4 regions of the Micromonospora sp. NPDC005215 genome follow, and region 1 is predicted to be linked to each of the others. Evidence: riboswitches for the same ligand, from Rfam matches in the RefSeq annotation. Region 1 holds a riboswitch; each other region holds the start of a gene.

The links. Region 1 has a riboswitch for cyclic di-AMP ahead of ABZU25_RS05485 (hypothetical protein). Riboswitches for the same ligand answer to the same signal wherever they lie in the genome.
Region 2: linked by a shared signal. The riboswitch ahead of ABZU25_RS00970 (hypothetical protein) and the one ahead of ABZU25_RS05485 (hypothetical protein) in region 1 are both predicted to bind cyclic di-AMP.
Region 3: linked by a shared signal. The riboswitch ahead of ABZU25_RS07445 (NlpC/P60 family protein) and the one ahead of ABZU25_RS05485 (hypothetical protein) in region 1 are both predicted to bind cyclic di-AMP.
Region 4: linked by a shared signal. The riboswitch ahead of ABZU25_RS21085 (C39 family peptidase) and the one ahead of ABZU25_RS05485 (hypothetical protein) in region 1 are both predicted to bind cyclic di-AMP.

What each region holds. Positions count from the first base shown of each region.
Region 1 covers NZ_JBEXHQ010000004.1:105,809-113,296, forward strand. Annotated here, with positions in the region: gene ABZU25_RS05470 (alpha/beta hydrolase) at 1-692, shown strand, start outside; gene ABZU25_RS05475 (AAA family ATPase) at 801-2,915, shown strand; gene ABZU25_RS05480 (cation diffusion facilitator family transporter) at 3,023-3,940, shown strand; cyclic di-AMP (ydaO/yuaA leader) riboswitch at 4,052-4,183, shown strand; gene ABZU25_RS05485 (hypothetical protein) at 4,240-5,256, shown strand; gene ABZU25_RS05490 (hypothetical protein) at 5,447-5,947, shown strand; gene ABZU25_RS05495 (SRPBCC family protein) at 6,075-6,542, opposite strand; gene ABZU25_RS05500 (PfkB family carbohydrate kinase) at 6,731-7,488, shown strand, end outside.
Region 2 covers NZ_JBEXHQ010000001.1:190,851-198,338, forward strand. Annotated here, with positions in the region: gene ABZU25_RS00940 (heavy metal translocating P-type ATPase) at 1-424, opposite strand, end outside; gene ABZU25_RS00945 (hypothetical protein) at 437-1,393, opposite strand; gene ABZU25_RS00950 (copper ion binding protein) at 1,408-1,617, opposite strand; gene ABZU25_RS00955 (metal-sensitive transcriptional regulator) at 1,713-2,009, shown strand; gene ABZU25_RS00960 (heavy metal translocating P-type ATPase) at 2,016-4,064, opposite strand; gene ABZU25_RS00965 (YibE/F family protein) at 4,374-5,744, shown strand; cyclic di-AMP (ydaO/yuaA leader) riboswitch at 5,911-6,041, shown strand; gene ABZU25_RS00970 (hypothetical protein) at 6,046-7,065, shown strand; gene ABZU25_RS00975 (carbonic anhydrase) at 7,123-7,488, opposite strand, start outside.
Region 3 covers NZ_JBEXHQ010000006.1:12,896-20,383, forward strand. Annotated here, with positions in the region: gene ABZU25_RS07415 (NAD(P)H-binding protein) at 32-655, shown strand; gene ABZU25_RS07420 (nitroreductase family deazaflavin-dependent oxidoreductase) at 655-1,077, shown strand; gene ABZU25_RS07425 (hypothetical protein) at 1,161-1,784, opposite strand; tRNA gene ABZU25_RS07430 (tRNA-Gly) at 1,893-1,966, opposite strand; gene ABZU25_RS07435 (pyridoxamine 5'-phosphate oxidase family protein) at 2,211-2,774, opposite strand; gene dcd (dCTP deaminase) at 2,874-3,452, shown strand; gene ABZU25_RS07445 (NlpC/P60 family protein) at 3,515-4,501, opposite strand; cyclic di-AMP (ydaO/yuaA leader) riboswitch at 4,569-4,705, opposite strand; gene ABZU25_RS07450 (N-acetylmuramoyl-L-alanine amidase) at 4,940-6,919, shown strand; gene ABZU25_RS07455 (NlpC/P60 family protein) at 6,975-7,488, opposite strand, start outside.
Region 4 covers NZ_JBEXHQ010000028.1:25,936-33,423, forward strand. Annotated here, with positions in the region: gene ABZU25_RS21065 (ABC transporter ATP-binding protein) at 1-175, shown strand, start outside; gene ABZU25_RS21070 (bifunctional cytidylyltransferase/SDR family oxidoreductase) at 321-1,838, shown strand; gene ABZU25_RS21075 (CDP-glycerol glycerophosphotransferase family protein) at 1,873-3,561, shown strand; gene ABZU25_RS21080 (alpha/beta fold hydrolase) at 3,884-4,630, opposite strand; gene ABZU25_RS21085 (C39 family peptidase) at 4,765-5,613, opposite strand; cyclic di-AMP (ydaO/yuaA leader) riboswitch at 5,846-5,987, opposite strand; gene ABZU25_RS21090 (hypothetical protein) at 6,272-7,042, opposite strand; gene ABZU25_RS21095 (hypothetical protein) at 7,176-7,488, opposite strand, start outside.

The sequences.
Region 1 (7,488 bases):
ACGATCTGGCCGCGGTGCTCGACACGGTGGCGCCGGTCGGACCGGTGGTCCTGGTCGGGCACTCGATGGGCGGCATGACGATCATGGAGTACGCCCACCGCCATCCCGCGCACTTCGCCGCCCGTACGGCCGGTCTGGTCTTCGTGTCGACCACCGCCGAGGGGCACGCCCACACCGTCTACGGGCTCTCGCCGCGGATCGCCCGACTGATCCGGCTGGCCGAGACGACCGGTGCCGGCGTGCTGGCCCGGTGCGGCTCGTGGCGAGCGCCCCGGGCGCTGCTGAACGCGCTGCAACCGAGCATCCGGTGGATGCTCTTCGGTGACCGCTGCGACCCGGCCGACATCCGGCTGGTGACGTCGGCGGTGGCTCGTGCCTCGCTGCGGTCGATCGGCGGCTTCCGGGCCTCCATCGGCACCCAGCACCGCCTGGACACCCTCGCCGCGTTGGCGCACCTGCCGGCCGCCGCCCTGGTCGGCGACCGGGACCGGCTCACCCCGCCGCCGTGCGCCGAGTCGATCGCGGCGGCCCTGCCGGCCACCGAGCTGACCGTCTGCCCGGGTGCCGGGCACATGTTGATGTTGGAGCGCCCGGACGAGGTCAACGCCGCGCTCACCGGCGTGCTGCGCCGGGTGCTCGCCGAACCGACGCCCCGGATTTCCGGCGCGGCCTCCGCCGCGACGGGTGTCTGAGCACGTTCTCGCACCTCGGGCGCGGCGGGCCTGGCCCGGGGCCGTACCCTTCTGCGGTTGGCTTGCGCGGTTCCCGCCGCCCGCCGGCGACCTTCGAAGGAGCGTGCGTTGACCGACCAGACCGGCCTGGAGCAGGAGATTGCCGTCGAGCAACAACACCTCGACCGGGTGTACGCCCGACTGGCCGAACTGCGGCGCTCGGCGGTCCGCGCCGAGCGTGACGGCTACCGGATGGCCCGGGTGGGCACGTTCGGCGCGTTGGTCGAGCGCGACGCGATGGTCTTCCACGCGGCGCAGCGGCGGCACGCCCTGGACGCCGAGTACGAGGGGCTGGTCTTCGGCCGGCTGGACCTGCGTGACCGGCAGGTGCTGCACGTGGGGCGCCTCGGGATCCGGGACGAGGACACCACCACGCTGGTCGTCGACTGGCGGGCACCGGCCGCCGCCGCCTTCTACCAGGCCACGCCGGCGCAGCCGCTGGAGGTGGTGCGTCGCCGCACGATCCAGTCCCGCGCCGAGCGGGTCACCCGGATCGAGGACGACCTGCTGGACCCGAACGCCGCCCCGGAGGGGATGACTGTCGTCGGTGACGGCGCCCTGCTGGCCACCCTGTCCAAGGCGACCGGCCGGGGCATGCGGGACATCGTGGCGACCATCCAACGGGAGCAGGACGAGGCGATCCGTTCGCCCGGCTCCGGGGTGACGATCGTGGCGGGCGGCCCGGGCACCGGTAAGACCGCTGTCGCCCTGCACCGGGCGGCGTTCCTGCTCTATTCCGACCGCAGCCGGTACGCCGGCGGCGGCATCCTGGTGGTCGGCCCGTCGTCGGTCTTCGTCGAGTACATCGCCTCGGTGCTGCCCGCGCTCGGTGAGGACACCGCCACCCTGCACTCGCTGGGCACTCTCTTTCCGGGGCTGACCGCCACCCGCACCGACCCGCCCGAGGTGGCGGCGGTGAAGGGCTCGCTGCGAATGCGCCGGGTGCTGGAGCGCGCGGTCCGCGACGCGGTGCCGGGCGGTCCGGGTGAGCTGCGGCTGCTCTACCGGGGCACGCTGCTGCGGCTGGATCGGGCCGACCTGGACCGGATCCGGGACCGCGCGCTGCACCGCGGCGCCCGCCGCAACGAGGTGCGCCGGGCCGGCTTCGACGGAGTGTTCGCCGCGCTCTGGGCGCAGGCCCGCGAGGTGGGCATTCGACTGCCGGAGCAGCGGACCTTCGAGGCGGAGATCGCCGAGCGGGCCGAATTCCGGGAGTTCCTCAAGGCGTGGTGGCCCCGGCTGCACCCGCGGCACGTGCTCGGTTGGCTGGCGCGGCCGGACCGGCTGCGCCGGTACGCCGGTCAGATCCTCTCCACCGCGGAGATCCGGCTGCTCAGCGCCGCGTACCGGAACCTGGACTCCGACGGGTTGACCATCGCCGACATCGCGCTGCTTGACGAGTTGGACGCCCTGCTCGGCAAGCCGGCGCAGCCGGCCAAGGCCCGGCGCGACCCGTTCCAGCTCGCTGGCGGCGTACGCGAGCTGAGCACCGCCAGCGACCGGCAGCGGGCGGCCCGGGCGGCGGCGCGGGAGCGTCCGGAGGACTACCGGGAGTACGCGCACGTGGTGGTGGACGAGGCACAGGACGTCTCGCCGATGCAGTGGCGGATGGTCGGACGGCGTGGCCGGCTGGCCTCCTGGACGGTGGTGGGTGACCCCGCGCAGACCGCGTGGACAGGTGATCCGGAGGAGCTGACCCAGGCTCGGGACCAGGCGCTGGGCCGGCGTAAGCGGCACGATTTCACCCTCACCACCAACTACCGCAACTCGGCGGAGATCTTCGCGGTGGCGGCGGCGGAGATCCGCCGGCTCTACCCTGACCTGCTGCTGCCCACCGCCGTGCGTTCCACCGGGGTCGATCCGGTCGAGCTGGTGGTGCCCGCGACCGGGTTGGAGGCCGCCGTCGTGAAGGCGGCCGCCGGGTTGCTGGCCGAGGTGGAGGGCACGGTCGGGGTGATCACGCCGGTCCCCCGCCGCGACGAGGTCGCCGGTTGGCTCGACGCGCTCGACGCGCCGCGCCTGCAGGTGGTGACCAGCCTGGAGGCCAAGGGCATGGAGTACGACGGGGTCGTGCTTGTCGCTCCGAGCGAGATCCGGGCAGATCCGGGTGCGGGGGTACGCACCCTGTACGTGGCGCTCTCCCGGGCCACGCAGCGGCTCACCACCATCGATCCAACGGGCTGATTCGGGGCAAACTGCCTGGCGGGCCAGTGGCCTGCCCCACACTTGCATACATAGCGATGTGAGCATACATTTGACCGGGCCCCGACCGGCGGCGGAAGGTGGATCTCGTGGGCGCAGGTCATGACCACCACCATGGGTCGGTCGCCAATGCCGCACACCAGCACAGGGGCCGACTCTGGGCGGCGTTCGGGCTGCTCGCCACCCTGATGGTGGTCGAGGCGGTGGCCGCCCTGCACACCGGCTCGCTCGCCCTGCTCTCCGACGCCGGGCACATGTTCACCGACGTGCTCGGCATCGGGATGGCGCTCGCCGCCATCACCGCGACCCGGCGGGCCACCGCCGACCCGCAACGCACCTTCGGGCTCTACCGACTCGAGGTCCTCGCCGCGCTGGCCAACGCCGTCCTGCTCTCCGGCGTCGCGATCTACGTGGTGATCGCCGCGATCCGCCGCTTCGGCGACCCGCACGAGGTCGTCGCCGGTCCGATGCTCGCGGTGGCAGTGCTCGGCCTGCTCGCGAACGTCGCCGCGTTCGCCCTGCTCCGCGCCGGAGCCCGGGAGAGCATCAACCTTCAGGGCGCCTACCTGGAGGTGCTCGGCGACCTGCTCGGCTCGCTCGGCGTGATCGGCGCGGCGCTGCTCATCGCCGTCACCGACTGGTGGTGGGCCGACCCCCTCGTCGCGGTCGCCATCGGCGCGTTCATCCTGCCGCGCACCTGGCGGCTGGCCCGCGCCGCCGTCCGCATCCTGGTGCAGGCCGCCCCGGAACACCTCCAGGTGACCGCCGTGCACGACCGGCTCGCCGCGGTCCCCGGGGTGGTCGAGGTGCACGACCTGCACGTCTGGACGCTCACCTCGGGCATGGAGGTGGCCTCCGCCCACCTGACCATGGCACCCGGCGCGGAGGTCGGCGCGGTGCTGACCGCGGCGCGCACCGCCCTGCACGACGACTTCCGGATCGAGCACGCGACGTTGCAGATCGAGCCCGGCGCCGCCTCCGGGGCCTGCGGCTCGATCGAGTGGTGACAGGTTTCCCGTGACGACGTACGCACCGTCCGTCACATCGGCTGCAACAGCCCCACCGGCACCGGTAAGCTCGGTCCCGGCCTCCACCAGGCGGCGCCCTCCAGGCGCCGGTGGCGGTCGCCGCCTAATCGCCCACCTGGGCGAACCGGGGAACCACGTTCCTGGGGTGCATCCGCGTCAGCGGTAGGGATCTTCCGTCCCGAACCCGTCAGCTAACCCGGTCGGCGGCTGACGGAAGGACACGCGCAGTGGCACCAGCACGACCGACCGCCGCCCGACTGGCGGCCCTGATCGTCGCGATGTTCGCCCTCGGCGTCGCGATCCCGGCCGGCACCGCCTCGGCCGCTCCCCCGACCGGCCTACGGGCCGCCGCCGCACCCGACTCCGACGAAGAGGGCGGCAGCCCTTCGCTACGCGCCCAACTCGAGGCCGCCAGCAAGGGCTATCTGGACGCGAAACGCGCTCTGGACACCTCCGTGCAGCGGCAGCAACAGCTCGCCACCAAGCTGAAGGGCATCGAGGTCGAGCTCGCCCAGCGCGACGGCAAGGTCGGCCAGATCGCCGGGGTGGCGTACCGCACGGGCCGGCTCGGCACGGTGTCGGCACTGCTCAACAGCAACAGCCCGGAGGGCTTCATGGACCGGGCCGCCGCCCTGGAGGCGGTGGCCGCCAACGAGGACCGCGTGCTCCGCGATCTGCTCGCCACCAAGGACCAGGCCAATCGCACCCGGGCCGCCCTGAACGGCGAGATCATCGAACAGCGCAAGCAGGTCGCGGTGATGGCCAAGCGCAAGGACCAGGCCGAACGGGCGCTGACCGTGGCCAACACCCCCAAGCCGCAGACCACCGCCGACACCGGCTCCAACCGGGGCACCTCCACCGCCAACGCGAAGGCGGCGCCCCGCAACTCCGACGGCTCCTGGCCATCCGAATCGTGCAGCGTCAACGACCCCACGCCCGCCAACGGCTGCATCACCCCGCGCACCCTGCACGCGCTCAACCAGGCCAAGGCCGCCGGCTTCACCAGGTACGTCTCCTGCCACCGCCCCAGCGGCTCCGGCGAACACCCCAAGGGCCGGGCCTGCGACTTCGCCGCCCAGAAGAGCGGCTTCGGCGGCAATGCCACCGGCGGCGACAAGACGTACGGCAACAACCTGGCCGCGTACTTCATCCGTAACGCCGACCAGCTCGCCGTGCTGTACGTGATCTGGTACCGGCAGATCTGGCTGCCCAGCAGCGGGTGGAAGTCGTACAGCGGCGCGGGTGGCACCCCCTCCACCGACCACACCAACCACGTACACCTGTCGGTCTACTGACCCACCCGACGAGTCCCCGGGTTCGGTCCGGGGATGAGCCACTCGCGCTCGCCGACTCCGGGGTATCCGGGCGACGGGATACCCCCGGAGTCGGCGATGCCTTCGCCGGGCCGGGCTACGTCGCCGGGCGTACCCCGGATGTCGTCGGCGGTCGGACGACCCGGACCTGGTCGGCGGGCAGCATCGCGGTATGCGTCGGATCTCACCCACCGCCCGCAAAGGGCTCCTCACCCTGCATCTGGTCACCTCGCTCGGCTGGCTCGGCGCCGACCTCGTGCTCCTCACCCTCGGCATCGCCGTGCAGCGTGGCGCCGACCCGGCGGTGGTCTACCCGGTCACGGCGCTGGTCGGCACAGTGCTGTTCGCGCCGCTGAGTGTTCTGGTCTGGCTGGTCGGGGTCGCCAGCGCGCTACTCACCCCGTGGGGCCTGTGGCGCTACCGCTGGGTGCTGGTCAAGCTGGTGCTCACCACGGTGCTGGTCGGGCTGGTGCTGTTCCTGCTCACGCCGAATCTGCGGCACGCCGGTGCGGTGGGCGCCGCCCTCCCCGCCCGGGACCGCGCCGACCTGGTGATCGCACCCGCGGTGTCGACCAGCCTGATGATCATCGCGACGGTGCTGTCCACGTACAAGCCGTGGGGCCGACGTCCCGCCGCCCAACCGGCCCGCGCGGGCCGGGGCAGCAATCCGTGAGAGTCCCAGCAGTGCGGTGATCGCGCCAGAACCCGGCTGTCGTGGCATCCTCGCGCCCGCGGGCCACTACATTCCATGATCGAGCACGGTCCTGAGCTGGGGCCGCAGGGGGCGGGGTGTGGGCTGGTCAGGCCGGGGGTGGGAGGTCTCCGGTGCGGTCGAGGGCTGGGCCGAGACGGGCGGCGAGGGCGAGGTGAGCGGCCCGCGCCTGGCGGAACGCGTACCGGAACAGCGGCGTCGGCGCGGTCAGGGTGATCTCGACGTCGATCCGGACCAGGCCGTCCGGCTCGGCGCGCAGTCGAGTGTGGTTGCGTACCGTGGTGGCGGGCCACTGGCGGGCCACCATGACGATCTCGTCGTCCTCGCTGACCAGCACGTCCGCGTGGTACGTGGTCCGGAAGCGTAGCGGGCCGGCCACCAGCCTGTCGTTGATCGTGTAGCTGGCCTGGGCGCCGGGTCGGGGCGGCAGTTTGCGGACCCGGACGATCAGCGGATGCAGCTCGCCGTGTCGGGTCAGGTCACCGAGCATCGCCGCTGCCTCGGCCGGCGAGCACCGGGCCTGGACGGTGTAGCTGAAGGTATCGCTGCTGCGCACACGTCTCCCACCGTCGTTTGTCGCACGATCGTCCCGTACCGATGTCTGGCTGGCAACGCCTGACGGTCGCCGATGCCAGGACGAACCCCGGCCGATGGGATGCCGCCTCACCAGCTGTCGCATTAGGGTCGGTTGGTGAGGAATTACCCGACCGTGCTGAAGGGCGGCATCATGAGCGGCGACGACGGATGAGCGGGCACGTGATGGTCTTCGCGCCCACCCCGCAGCTCACGGTCACCGTGGACCAGCCGAACGACCACCCCGAGCTGCATCTGCACCCCGGCGGGCAGGGCGTCTGGCAGGCCCGGATGGCGATGTCGCTCGGTGTCGACGTGGTGCTCTGCGCCGCCCTCGGCGGCGAGATCGGCCAGGTGCTGGAGCCGCTCCTGGTCAGCGAGGGCGTGGACCTCAAGGTGGTGGTCCGTGACTCCGGCAGCGGCGGGTACGTGCACGACCGCCGGGGCGGCTCGCGGCAGGAGATCGCCGACGTGCCCGGGCAGCCGCTGAGCCGACACGAACTGGACGAGCTGTACAACCTGGCCCTCGGCGAGGGACTCCGGGCCGCGGTGAGCGTCCTCAGTGGGCCGAACGAGCCGTGGCTGGTCCCGGCCGACCTGTACCGGCGCTTCGCCGCCGACCTCGCCGCCAACGGCGGCCGGGTGGTGGTCGACCTCTCCGGCGATCACCTCGGCGCGGTGCTCGAGAGCGGCGTGTTCTTCCTCAAGGTCAGCCACGAGGAACTGATCCGCGACGGCCGCGCCCGCAGCGACGACAGCCTGGAGCTGACCCAGACCATGTACGAACTGCACGCCGCCGGCGCGGAGACGGTGGTGGTGAGCCGGGCCGAACAGCCGGCGCTGGCGCTCATCGACGGAGAACTGTTCGAGGTCGAGATGCCCCGGTTGGAGGCCGCCGATCCGCGCGGCGCGGGCGACTCGATGACCGC
Region 2 (7,488 bases), on a different contig from region 1:
GGAACGGCAGCCCACCCCAGACCACCACCGGGGCGGCCAGGGTCAGCGACAGCCACTGCCAGTAGTCGAACTGCCAGGCTGGGACCATGGCCAGCAGGACCACCGGCACGCTGAGCAGCACCGAAACCCAGAGCCGGGTACGCGGGCCCCGCAACGGATCGACCGGCTCCTCGACCGTCTGCGGGGTCGGCACCGCCGCCGTGTACCCGGTCTTGCGCACGGTCTCGATCAGTTCGTCCGGCGTGACGCCGTCGGCGTACCGGACGGTGGCCTTCTCGGTGGCGTAGTTGACGGCGGCGCTCACGCCGTCCATCCGGTTGAGCTTCTTCTCGATCCGGGCGGCGCAGGCGGCGCAGGTCATCCCGCCGATCGCCAACTCGATCCGGTTGGGCGCCTCGGGCAGCGGTCTGCTGGTGGTGGTCATCGCCTAATCCCGTCAGTTGTGCCCGTGCCCGGGGGTGCCGTGGTCGGCACCCCCGCTGGGCGCGGGTCCGCTCGGGCTGTTCCCGGTCGGCGGGGTGTCGGCCGGCGGGTTGCCGGCGACGACTGTGAACTCGGCGGTGTGCACCGTCCCGCCGTGCTGGAAGTCGAGGTAGAGCCGGTAGCTGCCGGCCGAGGGCACCTCGGCGAGGAAGCTGACGGCCGGGCCGGGCCGGGTCCGCCCGTCACCCGGCGTCCCGGCCGGATGCACGTGCAGGTACGCGAGGTCGCCCCGGCGCAGTGCCACCAGGTGCCCGTACGCGCCCAGGTAGGGCTCCAGGTCGGTGACCGGCTGACCGTCCCGGCTGACGGTGAACGTGAGCGGGGCGGTGCGGCCGGGCTGCGGCGAGCCGGTCAGGGTGACCGCGTAGCCGTCGACGGTGGTGCTGGTCGCCGGGGCGGGCAGCGGTCGTTCGGTCAGCTCACCGGGGATGGTCACGTCCACGCCGAGCGTCAGCGGCTCACCCCCGGTCGGGGTGAAGTCGGCGAACGCGCGCCACTGCCCGGGGCCGGCCAGCGGCGTGCCGACCCGCCAGGTGCCGTCCGGAGCCAGGTCGGGGTGCACGTGCCGGAAACCGGAGAGGTCCCGTCGGACCACGATCAGGTGCATCCTCCTGTCGTGCGCCACGTCGTACCGGGTCACCGGTTGGCCGTCCGGACCGATGATCCGGAAGGCGAACTGGTCGGCCGGCGCGTCGACCGGGTCGAGGGTGTAGCCGCGGTCGGAGATGAGCAGCCCACCGGGAAACCGGTCGGTCGGCTCGCCGCGCTCTCCCGTCGCGTGGACGGCGTCGCCGTCGTGCCGGCCCTCGGTGACCGGGGTGCGGTCGGCCAGCCGGCCGACCCCGTACGTCGCGCCGAAGATCGCCGCGAGGCCGACAGCGAATCCGGCCAGTCTCGTCACGGTACGCATGTCGGCTCCTCCGCTCACGCGTCGACGAGGTCGTAGCCGGCCTCGTCGACGGCGGCCCGGACGACCTGCACGTCCAGCGGCTGCTCGCTGCTCACGGTGACCTGCCCGGTCGCGAGGTCGACCTGGACGTCACGCACGCCCGCGATGGCGCCGACCTCGGCGCTCACCGCGCTGACGCAGTGCCCGCAGGTCATGCCCTGCACCTGGAACGTCGTGTTGACCATCGGATCGTCTCCTTTGCCGTACCGGTACCCGGTGGGGGTATCGTCATCAGGAGTGCACCGTACCATACCCCCCGGGGGTAGGTTATCCTTGTCGCATGAGCGCACCCACCCCGATCCGCGGGTACACCGCCAGCAAGGACCAGCTGCTCGCGCGGCTCCGCCGAGTCGAGGGGCAGGTCCGCGGCATCGAGAAGATGGTCGACGACGACCGCTACTGCATCGACGTGCTCACCCAGATCTCCGCGATCCAGGCCGCGCTCGACAAGGTGGCGCTGGGGCTGCTCGACGGGCACGCCCGGCACTGCATGCACGAGGGGGCGGCCGAGGGACGGGCCGACGAGATGGCCACCGAGATGATGGCGGCGGTCGGCCGGCTGATGAAGCGCGGCTAACGCCCCTCAGTCCAGCTCCGAATCGAGCCGTACCCGACGCAGCAACTGGGCGTTGAGCGCGACCACGATGGTGGACGCGGACATCAGCACCGCCGCCAGCGCCGGACTCAACGCCACCCCGGCCGGGGCCAGCACCCCGGCCGCCAGCGGCAGCGCCACCACGTTGTAGCCCGCCGCCCAGGCCAGGTTCTGCCGCATCTTCCGGTACGACGCCCGGGACAGTCGCACCACGGCAGCCACCCCGCGCGGGTCCGAAGAGGCGAGCACCACCCCGGCCGACTCGATCGCCACATCGGTGCCCGCGCCGATCGCGATGCCCACGTCGGCGCGGGCCAGCGCGGGAGCGTCGTTCACCCCGTCGCCGACCATCGCCACGGTCAGCCCTCGTCGCTGGAGTTCGGCCACCCGGCCGTCCTTGTCAGCGGGCAGCACCTCGGCGAACACCTCGTCGACGCCGGGCCGGAAGCCAAGATCCGCGGCGACCGCCTCGGCCACCGGCCGCGCGTCCCCCGTGATCATGGCGATGGTCCGGACTCCCTCGGCGCGCAACTCGTCGACGGCCCGCCGGGCCTCCGGACGTACCTCGTCGGTCAACGCGAACGCGCCGAGCACCGTGTGCGGCAGCCGCACCAGGTGCAGCACCGCCGCACCGCGCGCCGACCAGTGCGCGACCGCCGCCGCCAGGTCGGCCGGGAGTGACACACCCCACTCCCGCAGCAGCCCCGGCCCACCCACCGCGTACTCCGAATCGCCTACGGTTGCCCGCACTCCCCGGCCCGGCAGGGACCGGAACCCGGCCGCCGGGGCCGGACCGGCCGGCCCGGCAGCCGCGACGACCGCCCGGGCCAGCGGGTGCTCGCTGTCCGACTCCACAGCGGCGGCGATCCGCAGCAGCTCGTCCCGCTCGACGCCCGGCGCTGCCACCACGTCGGTGACGACGTGCTCGCCCCGGGTCAAGGTGCCGGTCTTGTCGAAGAGCACCGCGCCGACGGTCCGCATCCGCTCCAGCGCCAGCCGGTCCTTCACCAGGATCCCGGATCGCGCGGCCAGCGCGGTGGAGAGCGCGACGACCAGCGGGATGGCCAGGCCGAGCGCATGCGGGCAGGCGATCACCAGGACGGTCACCGCGCGGACCACCGCCTCGTCGGGCTGACCCAGCGCGGTCCAGACCAGCACGGTCAGCACGGCGGTCCCGGTCGCCAGGTAGAACAACGCGGCGGCGAACCGGTCGGCCAACAGTTCGGCCCGTCCACCGGCACGCTGCGCCTGGGCGACCATGCGCTGGATGCCGGCGAGCGCCGTCTCCTCACCCAGTGCCTCGACCCGGACCCTGATCGCCGAGTCGGTGGCGACGGTGCCCGCCACCACCCGGTCGCCAACCGCGCGGGCAATCGGGCGCGACTCGCCGGTGATCATCGATTCGTCCAGCTCCGCCCGGCCATCGACGATGCCCCCGTCCGCCGGCACCCGAGCCCCCGGGCGGACCAGCACCACGTCGCCGACCCGCAGCTCGCCGGCCGACACCGGTTCGACCCGCCCGTCCGCGGTCACCCGCTCAGCCTCGTCCGGCAGCAGCGCGGCCAGCGCCGCGAGCGCGCCACGGGCCTGCCCGATGGCCTTCATCTCCTGCCAGTGCCCGAGCAGCATGATGGTGACCAGCGCCGCCAACTCCCACCAGAAGTCCAGATCGAACGCGCCCACACTGGTGGCCAGCGACGCGCTGTAGGCGACAGTGATAGCCATCGCGACCAGCAGCATCATGCCCGGCGCCCGGTCCCGCACCTCGTGGACCGCACCGACCAGGAACGGCCAGCCACCCCACCAGAACACCACCGAGCCGAGCACCGGCCCCACCCAGGAACGGCCGGGGACGCCGTCGTCCAGGCCCAGCTGATCCGACACGAGGTGGCTGGTCAGGACCACCGGGATGGTCAGCACCAGGCAGACCCAGAAGCGACGGCGGAACATCTCCGGATCGTGCCCGGCGTGCCTGTCGTGCGGCAGGGGCGCGCTGCCGTGCCGGTGGTCGGGGTCGGACGGTGACTGAGCGGGCATGGCTCCAACATGCCCGCCCGGTGGCCACCACGCGAGCGGTTCGGCGCTCGACACTCCGTCCCGACCTGCAACCCAGGAACAGGCTGGCTAGCGTCTCCGCGATGGCCCTCCAGATGCCGCTGCGCAGTCGGACACCGGCGCCGCCGCGTCGTGGCGTCGCCTCCGGCCGGCCCGACCGGGCACTGACCGTCCGTGATCAAGCGGTCCTCGGTGAGCGATCCATCGCGTATTCCGCCGCGTTTCCACGGCATCGGTGAACCGACCGGCACGCTGGCCCGTATCCCGCACCGGATCGTTGGGAGTCTCGACTTGGGTTCCGACCACGCCCGTCCCGCTCCGTCCGCCCCGCCCCGGGTGCGACGGATCCTCGTCATGACGGTGGTGCCCCTCTTCGTCGCCACCGTGCTCGCCGCGGCGCTGCTCTGGCCGCGCGGAGGAGCACCGCAGCCCGACGGCGGAGCGGACGTGCCGCGCTACGCCGGCACGGTGACCCGGGTGGTGACCGAGCCGTGCCCGCCGCTGCCGTCGAGCCCCGAGGGCACTCCCACTGTCGGCGCCGGGCCGTGCGGCACTGTCGACGTCCGGGTGGACGACGGACCCGCCGCCGGCCAGCAGGTGCGGACACCGGTGCCCGACGGACCCGGCGCGCCCCGGGTCGACGTCGGCGACGAGGTCATCCTGGTCCAGTTGACCGACCCGACCGATCCCACCACCAGCAACTGGAACATCGCCGAGCACCAGCGCGGCACCCCGATGGTGTGGCTGGCGGTGATCTTCGCCGCCGCGATCGTCGCGTTCGGCCGATGGCGAGGTCTGGCCGCGCTCGCCGGGTTGGCGGCCAGCTTCGCCATCCTGCTCACCTTCGTACTGCCGGGCATCGGCGCCGGCAGATCACCGCTTCTGGTGGCGGTGGTCGGCGCCGCCCTGATCATGTTCGTGGTGCTCTATCTGACCCACGGCGTCACCGCGCAGACCTCGGTCGCGGTGCTCGGCACCCTGGGCAGCCTGGTGCTGACCGGCGTGCTCGCCACCATCGCCACGGCGGCAACCCACCTCACCGGCTTCGGCAGCGAGGATGCGACGACACTGTCGATGTTCCAGGGTGACGTGGACCTGCACGGCCTGCTGCTCGCCGGGATCATCATCGGTTCGCTCGGGGTGCTCGACGACGTGACGGTCACCCAGGCGGCCACCGTCACCGAGCTGGCGAACGCCAATCCCGGGCTGACCCGTGTGCAGTTGTACCGTGCGGCGACCCGCGTCGGCCGCGCGCACATCGCCTCCACTGTCAACACCATCGTGCTGGCGTACGCGGGCGCGTCGCTGCCCCTGTTGCTCCTGCTCACCGCCGACTCGCGGCCGATCGGGCAGATCCTCACCAGCGAGTTCCTCGCGCAGGAGATCGTCCGCAGCGCGGTCGCCACACTCGGGCTGATCGCCGCCGTGCCACTGACCACCGGGCTGGCCGCGATCGTGACCGCGGCCGGGCGCGCCGGAACCACGCCGCCCGTCGACGCCGCCCGGCCGCGCCCCCGGCCGGACCCGGCGGAGGCACTCGCCGCCCTCAACGCGCCGTTGACGGGGCGACCCGACGAGCCGGGCCAGACGCGGACCCGGCCCCCATCCACCGCCACCGACGGGTGGCCGGAGTCGAACAGGAGCACGGAAACGGCATGGTGACACTCCTCAGCGTGACCAGATCGGGTCTCCCCCCTGAGAACCGCGTCACTGGTCACACAACGCTATGGCGAAATGACGCTTTTGGTCGGCATCCAGGCGTAGCTCACCCAGTCGACTCTCGGGTAACGTCGCTGCCGGTTACCGATGAAGGCGCGAAGCGGCGCCTGCGGTGCCACCGCCCAATCGCCAACCGGCGAGCCGGGGACCCAGGTGTGTGGGGTGAATCCGCGTCAGCGGTAGGGGCCACTTCCGTCCCGAACCCGTCAGCTAACCCGGTCGGCGGTCGACGGAAGGGAACATTGTGACGGCACCCCTACGCCGCTGGTTGACACCCGTGGTGGCCGTGATCGCCGCACTGACAGTGCTCGCCGGGCCCCTCCCGGCCCACGCCGCCCCGACGACCCCCACACCGTCCGGGCACGAGGAGGCCGACGAGCCCAAGATGCTCAACGACGTCATCGAGCAGGTCAACCGCGACTACTCCGCCGCCAAGTCCAAACTGGACAAGTCCAAGAGGCGGCAGCTGGAGCTGGCGGTGGAGGTGGACCGGGCCAAGGCCGACCTCGACGCGCTGGCGCCACAGGTCGGGCAGATCGCCGCCCAGTCGTACCGGACCGGTCGGATCGGCGCGCTCGCGATGCTGCTCGAAAGCGACGCTCCGGACACGTTCGTGCAGCGCGCCGCGATGCTCGACGAGATCAACCTAGTGAACGAGAACAAGCTCGCCGAGGTCAACGCGGTGAAGGCCCGTGCCGAGCAGGCCAAGTTGGCCCTCGACACCGAGGTCCGGGAGCAGCAGAAGCAGACCGCTGTGATGGCCAAGCGCAAGAGCGAGGCCGACAAGGCGCTCGCCCTGGTCGGCGGCAAGGGCTTCACCGGCGGTCTGGTGGACGCCACCTCGAAGGTCGCCAAGATCGGGCCGGGCCGCACCGCCGACGGTGACTGGAAGGCGCAGTCCTGCAGCGAGAATGACCCGACCACGTCCGGTTGCGTCACGCCGCGGACGCTGCACGCGTACAAGGAGGTCAAGGCGGCCGGCTTCAACCGGTTCGTCGGCTGTCATCGCAACGGCGGACCGTACGAGCACCCGAAGGGCCGCGCCTGCGACTGGTCGTTGCAGAAGAGCGGCTTCAGCCCGTGGCACAACGAGGACACCCGGACGTACGGCAACAACGTCGCCGCGTTCCTCATCCGCAACGCCGACCGGCTCGGCATCTACTACGTGATCTGGAACCGGCAGATCTGGTTCCCGGCGACCGGCTGGAAGTCGTACAGCGGGCCGTCGAACCACACCGACCACGTGCACATGTCGATGCTCTGACCCGCAGCGTCTTCCGTCGAGGGCCGTTCCGCGTCGCGCGGAGCGGCCCTCTCCAGGTCAGGCGGCCGCGACCGGGTCGGCCGACCCGGTCGGTACGTCGAGCGTCGCGAAGCCGGCCGGCACGGCGGCCACCGGGCGCACCACTCCGGCGGCGAGCCGGTACGACACGCCCACCACCGCGCACCGCCCCTGCGCCACCTCGGCGGCCAGCACTGGCGACTGCCGGAGCAGCGTCTCGACCGTCTGCGCGATGTGGATGTCGACGATGCCGTCGATGTCGTCCACGCCCTCGGTCTCGGCCCGGCGCAGACTGGGCAGCACGGCGTCGACGACCGCACGCAGGTGCCCGGGAGGCTGGGTGCCGGTCGCGGAGGACTCCCGCGCCGCCTGCACCGCCCCGCACGAGTCGTGGCCGAGCACCAC
Region 3 (7,488 bases), on a different contig from region 1:
GGGCTCCGGCCTCTACTGAAAGGCGTAACTCATGAGGATCGTGGTCTTCGGCGCGGGCGGCCGAGCCGGACGGCGCGCCATCGCCGAGGCGCGACGACGCGGCCACCAGGTCACCGCCGTGGTGCGCAACCCCGCTGGCCACAGCGACCTGGCCGACGTGCGGGTGGTGGCAGGCGACGTCGTCGACGCCGGGAGCATCGCGCAGGCAGCCGCCGGGCACGACGCCGCCATCAGTGCCGCCGTCGACCTGTCCGTACCGCCGCACGACTTCTTCATCGCATCGTCGCGCGCGCTGGCCGCCGGTCTGGCCAAGGCAGGTGTACGTCGCCTGGTGGTGGTCGGCCTCGCCTCGATCATGCCCGGGGCGTCCGGTGCCGCCCTGATGGACGAGCCCGGCTACCCGAACGAGTACCGGTCCTTCTACCTGGGTCACGCGGCGGGCCTGGACGAGCTTCGAACCTCCGACCTTGACTGGGCCTACCTGGCCCCCGCCGGTGACTTCGACAGCGACGGCACGCGCACCGGCCAATACCGGCTCGCCGAGCACGGCGACCCAGCCAGTCGGATCAGCTACCCGGACTTCGCGATCGCACTCGTCGACGAGATCGAGGCACCCCGCCACCACCGCGCCGCCGCGAGTGTCCGGGAGCTGTGATGCCCGAGGTCCACGACAGCCCGAACGCCTGGGTCGCTGAGCACATCCGCCGTTTCGAGGAGACCGGCGGACGGCCCCGGCCCGGAGTGAACGACCTGCTCCTGACGACCCGAGGTCGAAAAACCGGCGAACTGCGCCGCACCGCACTCGTCTACGCACGCGACGGCGACCGCTTCGTGCTGGCCGCCTCCAACCGCGGCGCAGACCACCACCCCGCGTGGTACCTCAATTTGCTCGCCGACCCGTACGTCACGGTGCAGGTCGGTACGGAGACCTTCAGCGCGTACGCGCGCCCCGCCACGGCCGGGGAGCGCCCGCGGCTGTGGCGCTTGCTGGTTTCGGCGATGTCGGAGTACGCGGCCTACCAACAACGGATCACACGGGAGATCCCCGTGATTCTCCTGGAACCTGTTCCGAAATGATGCGTACGGACGGTCAGCCCGGTTGGATTCTTCACGCCGCCCTTCGCTGCGGCCGGCTGTCCGCAGCGCCCGTGGAGTGGCCCCTAGCTACCGGTGTCGACCCCTGCATCGAGCGCGCCACGGGTATGTGTCCGCACCCAGGTGATGAACGCCAGTAGCACCAGCAGCAGCGCGCCCCCAGCACCGATCAGGATTGCGTACGGCGCGGTGACGTCAACAACGCTGATCCAGGTCGGCATCCTGTCGACGTGGACGATGCCCAGTCGCTTCGGGTCGCTGCCGTCGTTCGGCGGGGCCAGCACCCCGACAGCGCCGTAGGCGGCGAGCAGCCCGCAGACCGGCCCGATGACCCCCGGCGACCTCGATCCGGCGACGCCGGCCCGCCGCGCCGCGATCCACAAGATCGGCACCAGCACCGCCGTCAGGCCCAACCGCAGATAGGCGAAGCCTCCTTCCAGGAGGGAGGCCATTGCCCCGTTCATGCTGCTGCCGCCGTTGAACAGCTCGGTGAAGTGGCGTAGATCCCAGACCGTCACGGCGGCACGGAACAGCAGCCCGACGCTGAGCACCGCGATGGGGAGCGGCATCCAGGTGAGGTGCTGTCGATGTCGGGGGAGCGCGGTGACGGTCACGGCGACGAATCTATAAGGCAGTTGTGCGTGAATGGTGCTGCTGACGTGCAGATGCCGGATGCTTCGTCGGTGCATCGCGCTGATCCGCGGCTATCGCTCTTTGCTGACCCATTGCTGTCTCAGGGTGGCCAGCAACGTCGAAGGCCCTGACCGGGACTCACGTCCTGACCAGGGCCTTCGCGATGGAGCGGGTGACGGGAATCGAACCCGCACTGTCAGCTTGGGAAGCTGATGTTCTGCCATTGAACTACACCCGCAAGCGGCACCACTGTACCCGAGTGGTCGAGCCTGTGCACCCAGGCACCCCCGCCGGCCGCTCCGACCGACTCGGCGCGGGTCGATCCACTCGGCTTCCTGCAAGTCGGGGCATCCGAGCTGCCGGGACACCGCGACATCACTGGAACGGAGTTGATCATCTCCTCGGGGCGCGGCGGCGCGGGGCGTACGAGCGGTGCCGGCTCCGTCACCACGGAGCCGGCACCGTCTGTCGCTGGGTCGTGGTCAGGCGGCCGTGCACTGGACGACGTCACGGCTGAGGCGGGTCGGGCGCGTCTGCGGCACGGTGAGCGGCGCGGCAGCCGCCGCCGACGGGGCCTGCGGGTCGAGCCAGACCCGAACGGCCGGCCGACCCGGCGCGAGACCCGGAATGCCAGCGGTGTGCTGCTCGCGGCGAGTCAGCATCGCCACGTCGACGGTGAACTCGAACAGTTGCCAGTCGACCTGTGGCTCCGCGCGGGCGCCCTGCGCCAATCGGGCGACTCGCGCCGGATCGGTCACCGGACGGGCACGCCCCGCCACGTACGCCTCGTCGTCGCTCTCCTCCGGAGGGAACGAGTGCAGCGCGTAGCGGCCGTCGCGTTCGAGGTCGCGGCGCTTCGGAGAGTCGATGATGAAGCAGAACAGACCCTCATCGGTGATGACCGGGGAGACCGGATGGACCCGGGGCCCGCCGTCGGCGCGGACCGTGGCCAGGTAGCCGAAGCCCGGCCCGTACTGCTGGAGGAGAACGCGGATCCCGTCGGCGAGTCGGGGCTCGTCGGCGGCGAATTCGGACCAGGAAGCCATGCGAGCATTCTATCGAACAAATGTACGAGCAGCGACCTCGACGCGCTGGTCACCGGCACCGAATCTGGCCAGTTTTGGCAGCGCGGCTATGGTGGTCCGATGCTGCTCTCCGACCGCGACCTGGTCTCCGAGATCAAGGCCGGCACGCTGGGCCTGGAGCCGTTCGAGCCCACCCTGGTCCAACCTTCCAGCATCGACGTACGGCTGGACCGGCTGTTCCGAGTCTTCAACAACCACCTCTACACCCACATCGACCCGGCGATGCAGCAGGACGACCTGACGTCGGCGGTCGAGGTGCCCGACGGGGAGCCGTTCGTGCTGCACCCAGGGGAGTTCGTGCTCGCCTCGACGCTGGAGGTCATCTCGCTGGGCGACCAGCTCGCCGGCCGGCTGGAGGGCAAGAGTTCACTGGGACGGCTCGGGCTGCTCACGCACTCCACCGCCGGCTTCATCGACCCCGGCTTCTCCGGTCACGTCACGCTGGAACTCTCGAACGTGGCGAACCTGCCCATCACCCTCTGGCCGGGCATGAAGATCGGGCAGCTCTGCATCTTCCGGCTCTCCTCGCCGGCCGAGCACCCGTACGGCTCGGCGGTCTACGGCTCGCGCTACCAGGGGCAGCGGGGGCCGACGCCGAGCCGCGCGTGGCAGCACTGGCGCATCTGGCCCACCCGCTGAACCCGTGACGACGAGGGCCCGCCGCGACGAATCGCGACGGGCCCTCCGGTCATCACCCTCGATCAGCCTGGACGGCCGTAGCTGTGGATCGGGCCGTCGTCGACCTTCTTCATCTTGACCGGTTGACCGGCCTGCGAGGCGTGCACCACCCAGCCGCCGCCGACGTACATGCCGACGTGGTGGATGTCGCTGTAGTAGAAGACCAGGTCGCCGGGGCGCAGGTCGGCCTTGCTGACGTTCTTGGTGACGCGGCTCTGCGCGGCGGCGTTGTGCGGCAGGGACACCCCGGCCTTCGCCCAGGCGGCCAGCATCAGCCCGGAGCAGTCGTACGAGTTCGGGCCCTCGGCACCCCAGACGTAGGGCTTGCCGATCTGTGCGCAGGCGAACTTGACAGCAGTGCCGGCGGCGCCACCGGGGTAGCTGCCGGGGCAGGGCGCCGGCCGCAACGGACCGCCGCCACCGCTGCCGTACACCTTGAGGCGCAGCTTCTGCAGCTTGTCGATCTCCTCGTTGATCTGCTTCTTCTTCGCCGCCAGCTGAGCCTCGGTGCGGGTCAGCTGGGCCACCATCTCGTCGAGCGGCGCCTTCTGCGCGGCCAACTCGTCGCGCAGGTCGGCCACCTCGCGGATGTCCTGCTGCTGGTTGTGCGCGAAGCGGTCGAGCATCTCGAGTTGGCCGACCACCTCGCTGGGTGACTGGCTGCCCAGCACCGCGTTGACGGTCAGCACGGTCTCGCCCTTGTAGGCGCGCACGGCCAGGGCACTGACCTTGTCCATCGCGGCGTCGACCTGACGCTCCAGTGGGGCGATCCGGGCGGCCAGCGCCTGGGCCTGCCTGCGCTTGGCGGCGAGGTCGATCCGGGTGGCGTTGTGCTGTTCGATGATCGGTTCGAGTTTGTTCCAGTCGGCGTCGATCTGGCGCTCGATCTCGGCGACGGACGGGTCGGCGTGGGCCGCCGTGGCGCTGCCGGTCAGGACGACGGCGACGCCGGCCAGTGCGGCGAGCGCGGTGGTGAAGCGGGACCAGCGTGGGCGCGGCGTGATCGACACCGGGCCGGCTGCTGCCGACCGCTCGGACGACGGCCGCGGGGCATGGAGTGCCACCGGGGTTCCGTACTCCTTCTTCCTGACCGCCTACCGGGTTAGCTGACGGGTTCGGGCGGGAAGTCGGCGCCCTACCGCAGTGGCTGCGGATTCACCCCGGGGGGACATGGGTCCCCGGTTCGTTCGGAAACGACTCGGCGGTGTCGGTCCGTTACCGCCCGGGCTGGACGGAGCTGCTATCGGGCCGACGAATGACCAGAGTAGAGACGCTTGTTACCACTCCGCAACCCGTGCGGCAGTGACACTCCGTACCGATCGGAGAGGGTCACCGACCGTACGTGAAGATTTCTTTCCCGACGAGTCGACGCATGGAAAGGTATTGACGCGGACTCCCGACCGGCGCGAAGGTGACGTCATCTTCACCCGCGAAATCTAGGGGGTTCGATGCACCATCCAACCCTGCTCGCCGGCCGGCGTGCACTGCTCGCCGCCGCCGTGGTCGCCGCCGCGACCGCGGTCCCACCACCCACCAACGCCGCCGCCGCACCCACCGCCGACCGCCAGCAGCAGTACGCCGCCGCGGCGGCCGAGTACGGCGTACCGACCGACGTGCTGCTCGGCGTCTCCTACCTGGAGTCCCGCTGGGACAGCAACGCCGGCACACCCAGCACCAGCGGCGGTTACGGCCCCATGCACCTGACCGACGCCCGACACGTGGCCGCGCTGCCCGTGGGCGGCCACCACGACACCGGCACCGAGGACCCACGCGGCGACGACTCCCGTACCGCGCTGGCACCCGCGCCCCGGCCGGCCGGAAACCCGGCGCCACCGGCCGCCGCGTTGCAGACCGTGGATGCCGCCGCCGCACTGACCGGCGCGGCCCCCGACGCGCTGCGCACCGACGCCGACGTCAACATCCGGGGCGGGGCCGCGCTGCTGGCCTCGTACCAGCGGGAGTTGGGCGCACCGGTCGGTGCCGGCACCGACCCGGCCACCTGGTACGGCGCGGTGGCCCACTACGCCGGCGCGGACAGCGCCGACGCCGCGGCGGCCTTCGCCGACGAGGTCTTCACCACCATCGGCGCCGGCGAGTCGCGGGTGACCGACGACGGCCAGCGGATCACGCTGCCGGCCCGCGCGATCCGCCCGGAGCGCTTCTGGCTGGACCGACTGGGTCTGCGCCGGCTCGCCCGCCCGGACGGGCTGGAATGCCCCCGGACCATCTCCTGCGAGTGGATCCCGGCGCCCTACGCGGCGTTCGGCGACGGGGACTACGGCAACCACGACCTGTCCGACCGGCCCGCCCGGCAGAAGGTCGAGTACATCGTCATCCACGACACCGAGGGAAGCTGGGCCACCACCCTGCAACTCGTCCAGGACCCGACCTACGTGAGCTGGCACTACACGCTGCGCTCCGTGGACGGGCACATCGCCCAGCACGTCAAGACCAAGGATGTCGCCTGGCACGCCGGCAACTGGTACGTCAACGCCAAGGCGGTCGGGCTGGAGCACGAGGGCTTCGCCGCGCAGGGCACCTGGTACACCGAGGCGATGTACCGGACCTCGGCGAAGCTGGTCCGGCACCTCGCGCTGCGGCTGGGCGTCCCGCTGGACCGCCAGCACATCATCGGCCACGACAACGTGCCCGGCACCATCGCCGCGAACGTCCGTGGGATGCACTGGGACACCGGCCCGTACTGGGACTGGACCCACTACTTCGAGCTGCTGCACGCGCCACGGTTGGACACCGGCACCCCGGCCACCGGTCTGGTCCGGATCGACCCGGACTTCGCCACCAACCAGCCGGCGTTCGTCGGCTGCGTGACCGCCGGCGTGCCGTGCGCGCCACGCGGCTCCTCGGCGGTGGTGCTGCGCTCCGCGCCGGCCGCGGACGCGCCACTGGTCAACGACATCGCGCTGCGCCCCGACGGCACCCCGAACACCATGGAGGTGTCGGATCACGGCGCTCGCGCCTCCGCCGGCCAGACGTACGCGCTGGCCGGGCGGCAGGGTGACTGGACGGCGATCTGGTACCTCGGGCAACGGGCCTGGTTCCACAACCCGGCGTCCGCGCCCACCGCCAGCTGGACCGTCGGTCTGGTGGCCACCCCGAAGCCCGGCCGGGCCACCATCCCGGTCTACGGGCGGGCCTACCCGGAGCAGGCGGCCTATCCGGCCGGCGTGCCCTACCAGACGATCTCGCCACTGCAGTACACCCTGGCCGCCGGGCAGCGGTACGCCGTCGGCGCGGTGCTGCCGGGTGAGTACTACCGGGCCAGCACTGTCGACGGCTCCTCGCCCGGTGACTGGACGGTGATCCGCGGCAAGAACCGGTACGCGCAGATCCAGTTCGGCCACCGCATCATGTACGTCGACCTGGCCGACGTGCAGCTCGTGCCGTCCCCGGTGGGCGCACCCCGCTGAGCACCACGACGGCCCCCGGTCGGTGACCGGGGGCCGTCGTGTCGCACGTTGTGGATCAGGGTCTCCGGAACCCGGCGACGGGCATCGTGTTGATGCTCGACACCTGCACCGGTTTACCGGCACGTGGTGCGTGCACCATCTGGTTGTTACCCAGATACAGCCCGACATGACTCAGGCCGGAGAAGAAGAAGACCAGGTCACCGGGGCGGGCGTCGGCTCGCGCGACGGCCTTCCCCTCGTTCCACTGGTCACCGGTGTGGTGGGTGAGGGAGATCCCGGCCGCCTTGTAGGCGTACTGGGTCAACCCCGAGCAGTCGAACGAGTTCGGGCCGGTGGCACCCCAGACGTACGGCTTGCCGACCTTTCCGCAGGCGGTCCTGATCGCCGTGCGGGCGGCCGCGCTGACCACCCCGTTGATGGTCGGGCAGGCCGCGGTCACCACAGTGGTCTTCGGCATCGACGCCTCAAGCTGCTTGATCTCGGCGTCGATCTGCTTCTTCTTCGCCGCCAGCTCGTTCTGCTGCTTGGTCTGAGTGGTGATCAGGGCGTCCAGCTTCTGCTTCTCGCCG
Region 4 (7,488 bases), on a different contig from region 1:
GCGGGTGCGGGAGCTGCGGGAGGGCGCGGGCACGGTGTTCCTCGTCAGCCACCAGCTCTCCTCCGTACGGGACACCTGCGAGCGGACGATCTGGTTGGAATCGGGCGTGCTGCGGATGGACGGGCCCACCGACGAGGTCATCCGGGCCTACGAGGCGTACGCGAACAGCAAGTAGATCGCCGGCGAACAGCCGGCATCGACACGGCGCCATGGACCGCGTCGCCCGCGTTGGGGCGGCGCGGTCCGCGCGTTAAGGTTCATTCCGTCGCCGCTCGGGCGGAACCTTCCGTTAACGCATCCCTGAGAGTGAGGATCCGGCAATGACGCAGGACCAGACCACTGGCCCGGACGCCGAAGCGGAGACCCCGACGCCGTGGCGGCCCTCGCGGACGGTGGCCGTGGTTCTGGCCGGAGGCACCGGGACGCGGCTGGGCCTCGGCATCCCCAAGCAGCTGCTGAAGATCGCCGGCAAGCCGATCATCGAGCACACCCTGGCGGTCTTCGAGGCGGCACCGGAGATCGACGAGATCATCGTGCTGATGGCGACCGGTCACCTCGACGACGCCCGGCAGATCGTCGAGAAGGCCGGTCTGCGCAAGGTCACCAAGGTGATCGAGGGCGGTGACACCCGCAACGCCACCACCCGGATCGCCCTGGACGCGGTCGGCCCGCAGGACTGCAACATCCTCTTCCACGACGCGGTACGCCCACTGCTCAGCGGGCGGATCGTCCGCGAGTGCGTCAACGCGCTGTGGACCTACGACGCCGTGGACGTGGCCATCCCGTCCGCGGACACGATCATCCAGGTGGACGACAACGACTGCATCACCGACATCCCGGTGCGCTCCCGGCTGCGCCGCGGGCAGACCCCGCAGGCGTTCCGCTCCCCCACCATCCGGGAGGCGTACCGGATCGCCGAGGACGACACGGACTTCGCCGCCACCGACGACTGCGGCGTGGTGCTGCGCTACCTGCCCGGCACCCCGATCAAGGTGATCGACGGCTCGGACGAGAACATCAAGGTCACCCACCCGGTCGACGTACACCTGGCGGACAAGCTCTTCCAGCTCGCCGCGGCGCAGGCGCCCCGGCTGACCGACCACCGCAGCTACAGCGAGGAGCTGACCGGCCGCACCATCGTGGTGTTCGGCGGCAGCTACGGCATCGGCCACGAGCTGACCGAGCTGGCGCGGCGCTACGGCGCCCAGGTCTTCCCGTTCAGCCGTTCCAGCACCGGCACCCACGTGGAGCGGGCCGCCGACGTCGAGGCCGCGCTGACGACCGCCTTCGAGGCCACCGGCCGGATCGACCACGTGGTGGTCACCGCCGGCATCCTGGAGAAGGGCGCCCTCGCCGAGATGGACGAGGAGACGATGGACCGACTGCTCCAGGTCAACTTCGTCGGCCCGGTGACCATCGCCCGTCAGGCGCTGCCCTACCTCCAGCAGACCAAGGGCCAACTGCTGCTCTACACGTCCAGCTCCTACACCCGGGGGCGGGCCCGCTACGCGCTCTACTCGGCCACCAAGGCGGCCCTGGTCAACCTCACCCAGGCGCTCGCCGACGAGTGGGCCGACGTCGGCGTGCGCGTCAACTGCATCAACCCGGAACGGACCGCCACGCCGATGCGCACGCGGGCCTTCGGCGAGGAGCCGGAGCACACCCTGCTCGCCGCCGAGGCCGTCGCCCAGTCGTCACTGGACGTGCTGATCTCCGACCTGACCGGCCAGGTCATCGACGTACGCCGGGCACCGGGCGACGGGCCCACGCCGAGCGTGCCGGCCCAGACCGGGCCCAGTCAGGTCGCGGCACCGGCCGGCGCGGCGTCGACGAACTGACACCGACCGGCGGCGGAACCACGAACGGAGCAACATGCGCGGCGACCTGGTCCGAAAGCTGGCCGCCCGGTGCCTGAGCACCGGATTGGCAGTGCTGGCCTTTGTCGTGCTGGCGCTCACCGGCGCCACCGGCTGGGGGCTGGCGCTGGCCGCCGCCGCGCTGGCCGCCTCGGCCGCCGAGCAACGGATCCGGCCCAACGCCGACCTCGTCGCGGAGACGACGCTGATCGCCGCCGCGATCCTTGTCGGTTACTCCCGGCGGCTGGACGACGGGCTCGACCTCACGCTGGTCGCCACCGCTCTGGTCCTGCTGGGGTTGGTGCTGCTGGTGGGGCCCCTGCGCACCGCCGGCAACCTGGAGATCCGCACGGCCAACCTGCCGGTCCGCGCCTGGACGCCGCTGATCGCCGACCGGCTCGGCACCGCCCTGCTCGGGCTGCTCGCCGTCCTGGCGCTCGCCGCCGCGCTCACCCTGCCGGCCGGCGTGGCGTTGGCCGCGAGTCTGCTGGTCGGCGCGGGCACCGGCGTGGTCGCCCTGGACCTGGCCCGGCGACGGTTCCGGCCGGGAGCCGGTGGCGGGCCGGTGGCTCGGGCGCTGCGCCGGCACCAGCCGGAGTTCCTGCTCTACTTCTCCGCGCCGCCCGGCTCGGAATACCAGGTCACCATGTGGCTGCCGTATTTGGAACGGATCGGCCGGCCGTTCCTGGTCGTGCTGCGCGAGCCGGAGTTCCTGGCCCCGATCGCCGCGGCCACCGACGCGCCGGTGGTCTACTGCCCCACCCTGCGGACGATGGACGAGGCGCTGGTGCCGAGCCTGCGGGCGGCGTTCTACGTCAACCACGGGGCGAAGAACAGCCACTGCGTCCGCTTCACCCAGCTCACCCACGTGCAGTTGCACCACGGCGACAGCGACAAGGCGCCGAGCGCCAACCCGGTGTCCGGGATCTTCGACCGGATCTTCGTGGCCGGCCCGGCCGCGATCGACAGGTACGCCCGCGCCGGGGTGCAGATCCCGGCGGACAAGTTCGTGGTGGTCGGCCGCCCGCAGGTCGAGTCGATCGAGGTACGCCCCGAGCCGGCCCGGGGGTTGGCGCACCCGACGGTGCTCTACACCCCGACGTGGACCGGGCATCACGCCGACGCCGACTACTGCTCGCTGCCGGTGGCCGAGGGTCTGCTGCGCCGACTGCTGGAGCGCGGCGCGACAGTGATCCTGCGGGCGCACCCGTACACGACACAGAACCCGGCCTCGGCCCGCCAACTGGGCCGACTGACCGAGTTGCTCGTCGCCGATCGGGCCCGCAGCGGACGCCAGCACGTCGTCGGTGCCACCGCCCGCGAGCTGAGCCTGACCGAGTGCGTGAACCGGTCGGACGCGCTGGTCTCCGACGTGTCCGGGGTGATCTCGGACTACCTCTACTCCAGCAAGCCGTACGCGGTGACCGACATGGGCGACGAGGGCGACCGGTTCGCCGAGCGGTTCCCGCTGGCCGCGTCGGGTTACGTGCTGCGGCGGGACCTGTCCAACGTGGACGAGGTGTTGACCGGGCTGCTGGACACCGACCCGCTGGCCGCGGAGCGCTGGGCCACCCGCCGCCGCTACCTGGGCGACTTCCCCGCCGAGTCGTACGCCGAGGGGTTCCTGACCGCCGCCCGCCGGGAGTTGGCGGCGACGGAGGACCCTGCGGCCGAGCGCGCTCCGCAGCTCTCCCCCCTGGCCTGACCCGGCTGTCGGCCCACGCCAGGGGCTGCCCGCCATCTCGATGTGCTGGTGAGCGATATACCGCAGAGGTATAGATATGACTCAGAGGTATACCGCTCACTACCGCATCCGCCCCCACGGAGGTGACCGACGGTCACCTCCGACCGCCGACCACAGCCCGCGCCAGGGCTGGGCCGGCGACGGTGGCAGCGTCAGGTCGACGTTCACCCCGCGGCGGGCGCCATCGGGATCGGTACGGGCCACCGTCAGGCCAGCCGGGCCAAGCGCGGCGACGAGGCCGTGGTACGACCGATATTCCTGCCCCGAACGCGCTACACAAAGCTCAGCGGTACGGGTCGAGCAGGGCCAGCACCGCCGCCGGGTCCTCCACGTGCGCGTTGTGCCCGAGACCGGGCAGCGTGGCGACCGGTACGCCGTACTCCTTGAGCTGTTCGTCGGTGACCATCGGGTCGTGCTCGCCGCGCGCCAGCACCACCGGCACGTCGGTGGCCGCGAGCAGCGCGGCCAGGTCGGGCTCGCCGACGGCGAACGCGGTCGGGTCCATGGCCAGACGCCAGCGGCCGTCGACCTGACGAAGGCCGGCGTCCACCACCGGATGGTCCGGCGGGAGCAGGCCGGTCAGCCCGGAGACGCGCAGGTAGCGACGGGCCGCCTCGGTGCGGCTGGCGAACCAGCTCACCGGGCGGGCGGCGAGCTCGGCTGCGCGCTCCAGCTCGGTGGGTGACCAGAGCGCCTTGATGCCCAACCCGACCACCGCGTCCACCGGCATCCCGGCGTCGCGCGCGGCCAACGCGAGGCCGACCACGCCACCCAGCGAGTGCCCGAGCACGACGAGCCGGTCGTCGGGGGCGAGGGCCTGCGCGATTCGCTGGGCGAAGCCGGCGAACGAGTACGACGGCAGTGGCGACGCCCAGCCGTGACCGGCGAGGTCCGGTGCCAGCCACCGCCCGGGCCAGTGTCGTTCCAGATGCGGCGCCCAGGGCAACCAGACGTCACCTGTCGCGCCCATCCCGTGCAACAGCAGCAGGACCGGCCTTCGACCGGCGTGACCACCCGATTCATCCACCACGGCCGCAGTCTCCCACGGTTCACGGCCCGGTACGAGAGTCGTCGACGGGGGCGTACCCGGGGCCGGCGTGGAAGACGCCACGGGCGCCGGCCCCTCGTGGGGGACGGCGCCCGTGGCGGTCCAGCGCGCCTGGGTCAGGCGGAGTAGCCCCGGCTGGCGATCCAGTTGGCCAGGTCGATGGTGGTGATCCAGTACGACGGGTCGGCCGGGTTCGCCGAGTCGGCGATCCGCACCGTGCGGCCGTTGTCCTTGTAACCCACGACGGCGATGTAGTGCCCGCCGCCGTAGGAGTGCCCGCCGCCGTCGGTGTCGGTGGCGTCTCCGACGACGTTGGCGACCACGCCACGGCCGTCGGTGATGGCCTTGACGACGTCGGCCTGGAGGCGGTCCATCTGCGCCCGGCTGGGCGCGCCGACGAACATCCGGGTCCGGTACGGGGAGCCCTTCACCTCGGCGTTGAGCACCCGGGTGGTGTCCTCGGCCGAGTTGGTGCCCATCTCGGTGGTGCCCAGCTCGGCGCCGAGCTCCTCCTGCGTACGGTCGATCCCGGTGGCGCTGAGCGCGTTGCGGGTGGCCGCCGGACCGCAGTTGTAGTAGGTGTTCTGCGCCTCGTACTCGTAGTCGAGCACCTTGGTCGCCGGCGGCTTCGGCCGCTCCGGCTTGCGGGTCAGGTCCGGGTTGCTGCTGGCCTTGGCGGCGGGCGCCGCGGCGCTGGTGGCCGGGGCGGCGGTCGGGGCGGCGCTGGTCGGCGCGGCGCTGGCCAGGGGAGACGCGTCGTTGGCGGCGGCGACGTCGCTGCGCATCTCGGCGACAGTGGTCGCGGTGCGCTGGCCGGCCGGCGCGTCGTCGGCGGTGGTGAGCAGGGTGCCGGTGGTGGCGGCGATCACGAGGGCCGCGGTGGAGGCGGCGATGATCTGGTACGGGCGCTCGGTCGCCATGCGGCGGAGCTGACGCTGCAGTGTGTGCTTCACGGGGTCCTCCACGGATCGGGGGGAGAGCGGCACACCGGGGCCGGACCGGTATCCGGGCAGGCGCCAGCGCGCGGACGATGGTCCGCGGATGGTGAACCGCTCAGGGAAACGCCCGGCGTGACCGGGCGGTTAGGCGATGACCCGGGGGGTCAGCTCACCGTCACTGGACGGATGAGCGGGGGCACCGCTGCGCCGTGGAGGCGAGGGAACAGCCGAGGGGTGGAGAGGTGCTGCACGAGGATGGAACTCCTTCCGACACCGCCTACCGGGTTAGCTGACGGATTCGGGCGGGAAGATCGCCCTACCGCGGGCCGTGGCTCGCGGATTCACCCCGGACTTGCTGATGGGTCCCCGGTTCGTTCATCACGATTGAGCGGGTCGGCGCGGCGTCGCCTCTTGCGATCGGTTACCGCACCGGACGGGACGACACTACTGGCCCGTTCACACCCTGCCAAGCCAGGTTCACCTGCGTAAACCCGAATCGGCGCGGCAATTTCTGCGCGTTCTGCCGATGATGTGACTCGATGGGACAAGCGGTTACGGTGACGCCTGTGGGCGACAACCGGACAGGTCGCCGACAGTGGGGTCACAATTCCGGGAAGAATCGAGCCGAACGTGCCGGACGCCCGATTCTGGAATGCGGTGACCGGGCTCACATAACGGATCGGAGTCAACCCGCACGGGCGGGGCGCCAGCGTGCCACGACGGCGGGACGGGCCGCCCCGCGCACCAGCCGGCGGGCCGGCGCCCGGCTCGGCCGCAGCCGGGCCGCTGCCGCCCACGCCTCGCCGGCAAGGATGCGCGCCGACTCGGCGGACAGTTCCGCAGCCCTCCAGGCGGCCCGCTCCGCGGCGGCGGCGGCCTGGTGGTCGACCCGTCTCGCGTCCCGGATCGACCGGCTGAGCAGCGCTTCCTGCTCGACCGGGTGCCGCCGGGGATCCCAGCCGCGCCGGTGCCCGAACACGTCGCTGAGCTGCGCCATGGTCAGGTCGCCCCGCCAGTACGCCGCCGTCGCCGCGCGGTGCAGGTAGCGCTCCCGGGCGGCGTACTCGGCGGGGGTGCGGGGGGTGTCCGGGGTGGGCAGCGCCCCGGACCCCGCGAAACGGCGTGCGGCGGTGTCCGCCTCGTCGTACCGCGCCCAGGCGCGTTCCACCGCTTCCTGACTGATCAGCCAGGCATCGCGTCGCCGTTGGGCCGTCCTGGCCGCGCCGGCTGCGGCGACAGCCACCTCCTCGGCGTACCGGCGCAGGTCGACGATCTCGGCGGCGGCCACCTCGCGCGCGGTCGGTACGGCCGGGGACGGGTCGCCGGTGGGCCGGTCCCGTTCGGGCCGGGCGACCAGCACGGCGAGTACGCCAAGCGCCAGCAGGAGCAGAGCCGACCAGATGGCAGCGGCCTGCGGTACCTCGGTTACGAACTGGTAGAAGACGGCGGTCTCCATGGTCGACACCTCGCGGAGAAAGCAGAGCGACGGGGAGCCCCACCGGCCACCTGGCCACGGCGGGCCACGGATCGGCGGGGTGCGGAGCTGGTGGGTCGACAGGGCGCGGCGACGGGACGCTTGTCCCGGTGGCTCAGCGCCCGGGTGGACCTCGGGGTGCCCGGCTGCGGGGGCCGTCGACGAGGGGCAGCCGGTCGGACCCGGCCGCGCGCGCCGGCAGCACGCCGGTCGCGATGGCGCCCTGGCCGTCGGGGAGCGCCGGTTGCGCGTCGACCGACCAGGCTGGGAGTGCCTCCTCGGCGGCAACCGCACTCGACGCGGCGCTCAGGGTCGACGCGGCGCTCAAGCTTGGCGCGGCGGTCGGGGTCGACGTTGGCACGGCGGCCGACGTTGGGCCGGCGCCGAGCGCCAGGGCCGCGACGACGGCGAGGCTGGTCAGCACCCGG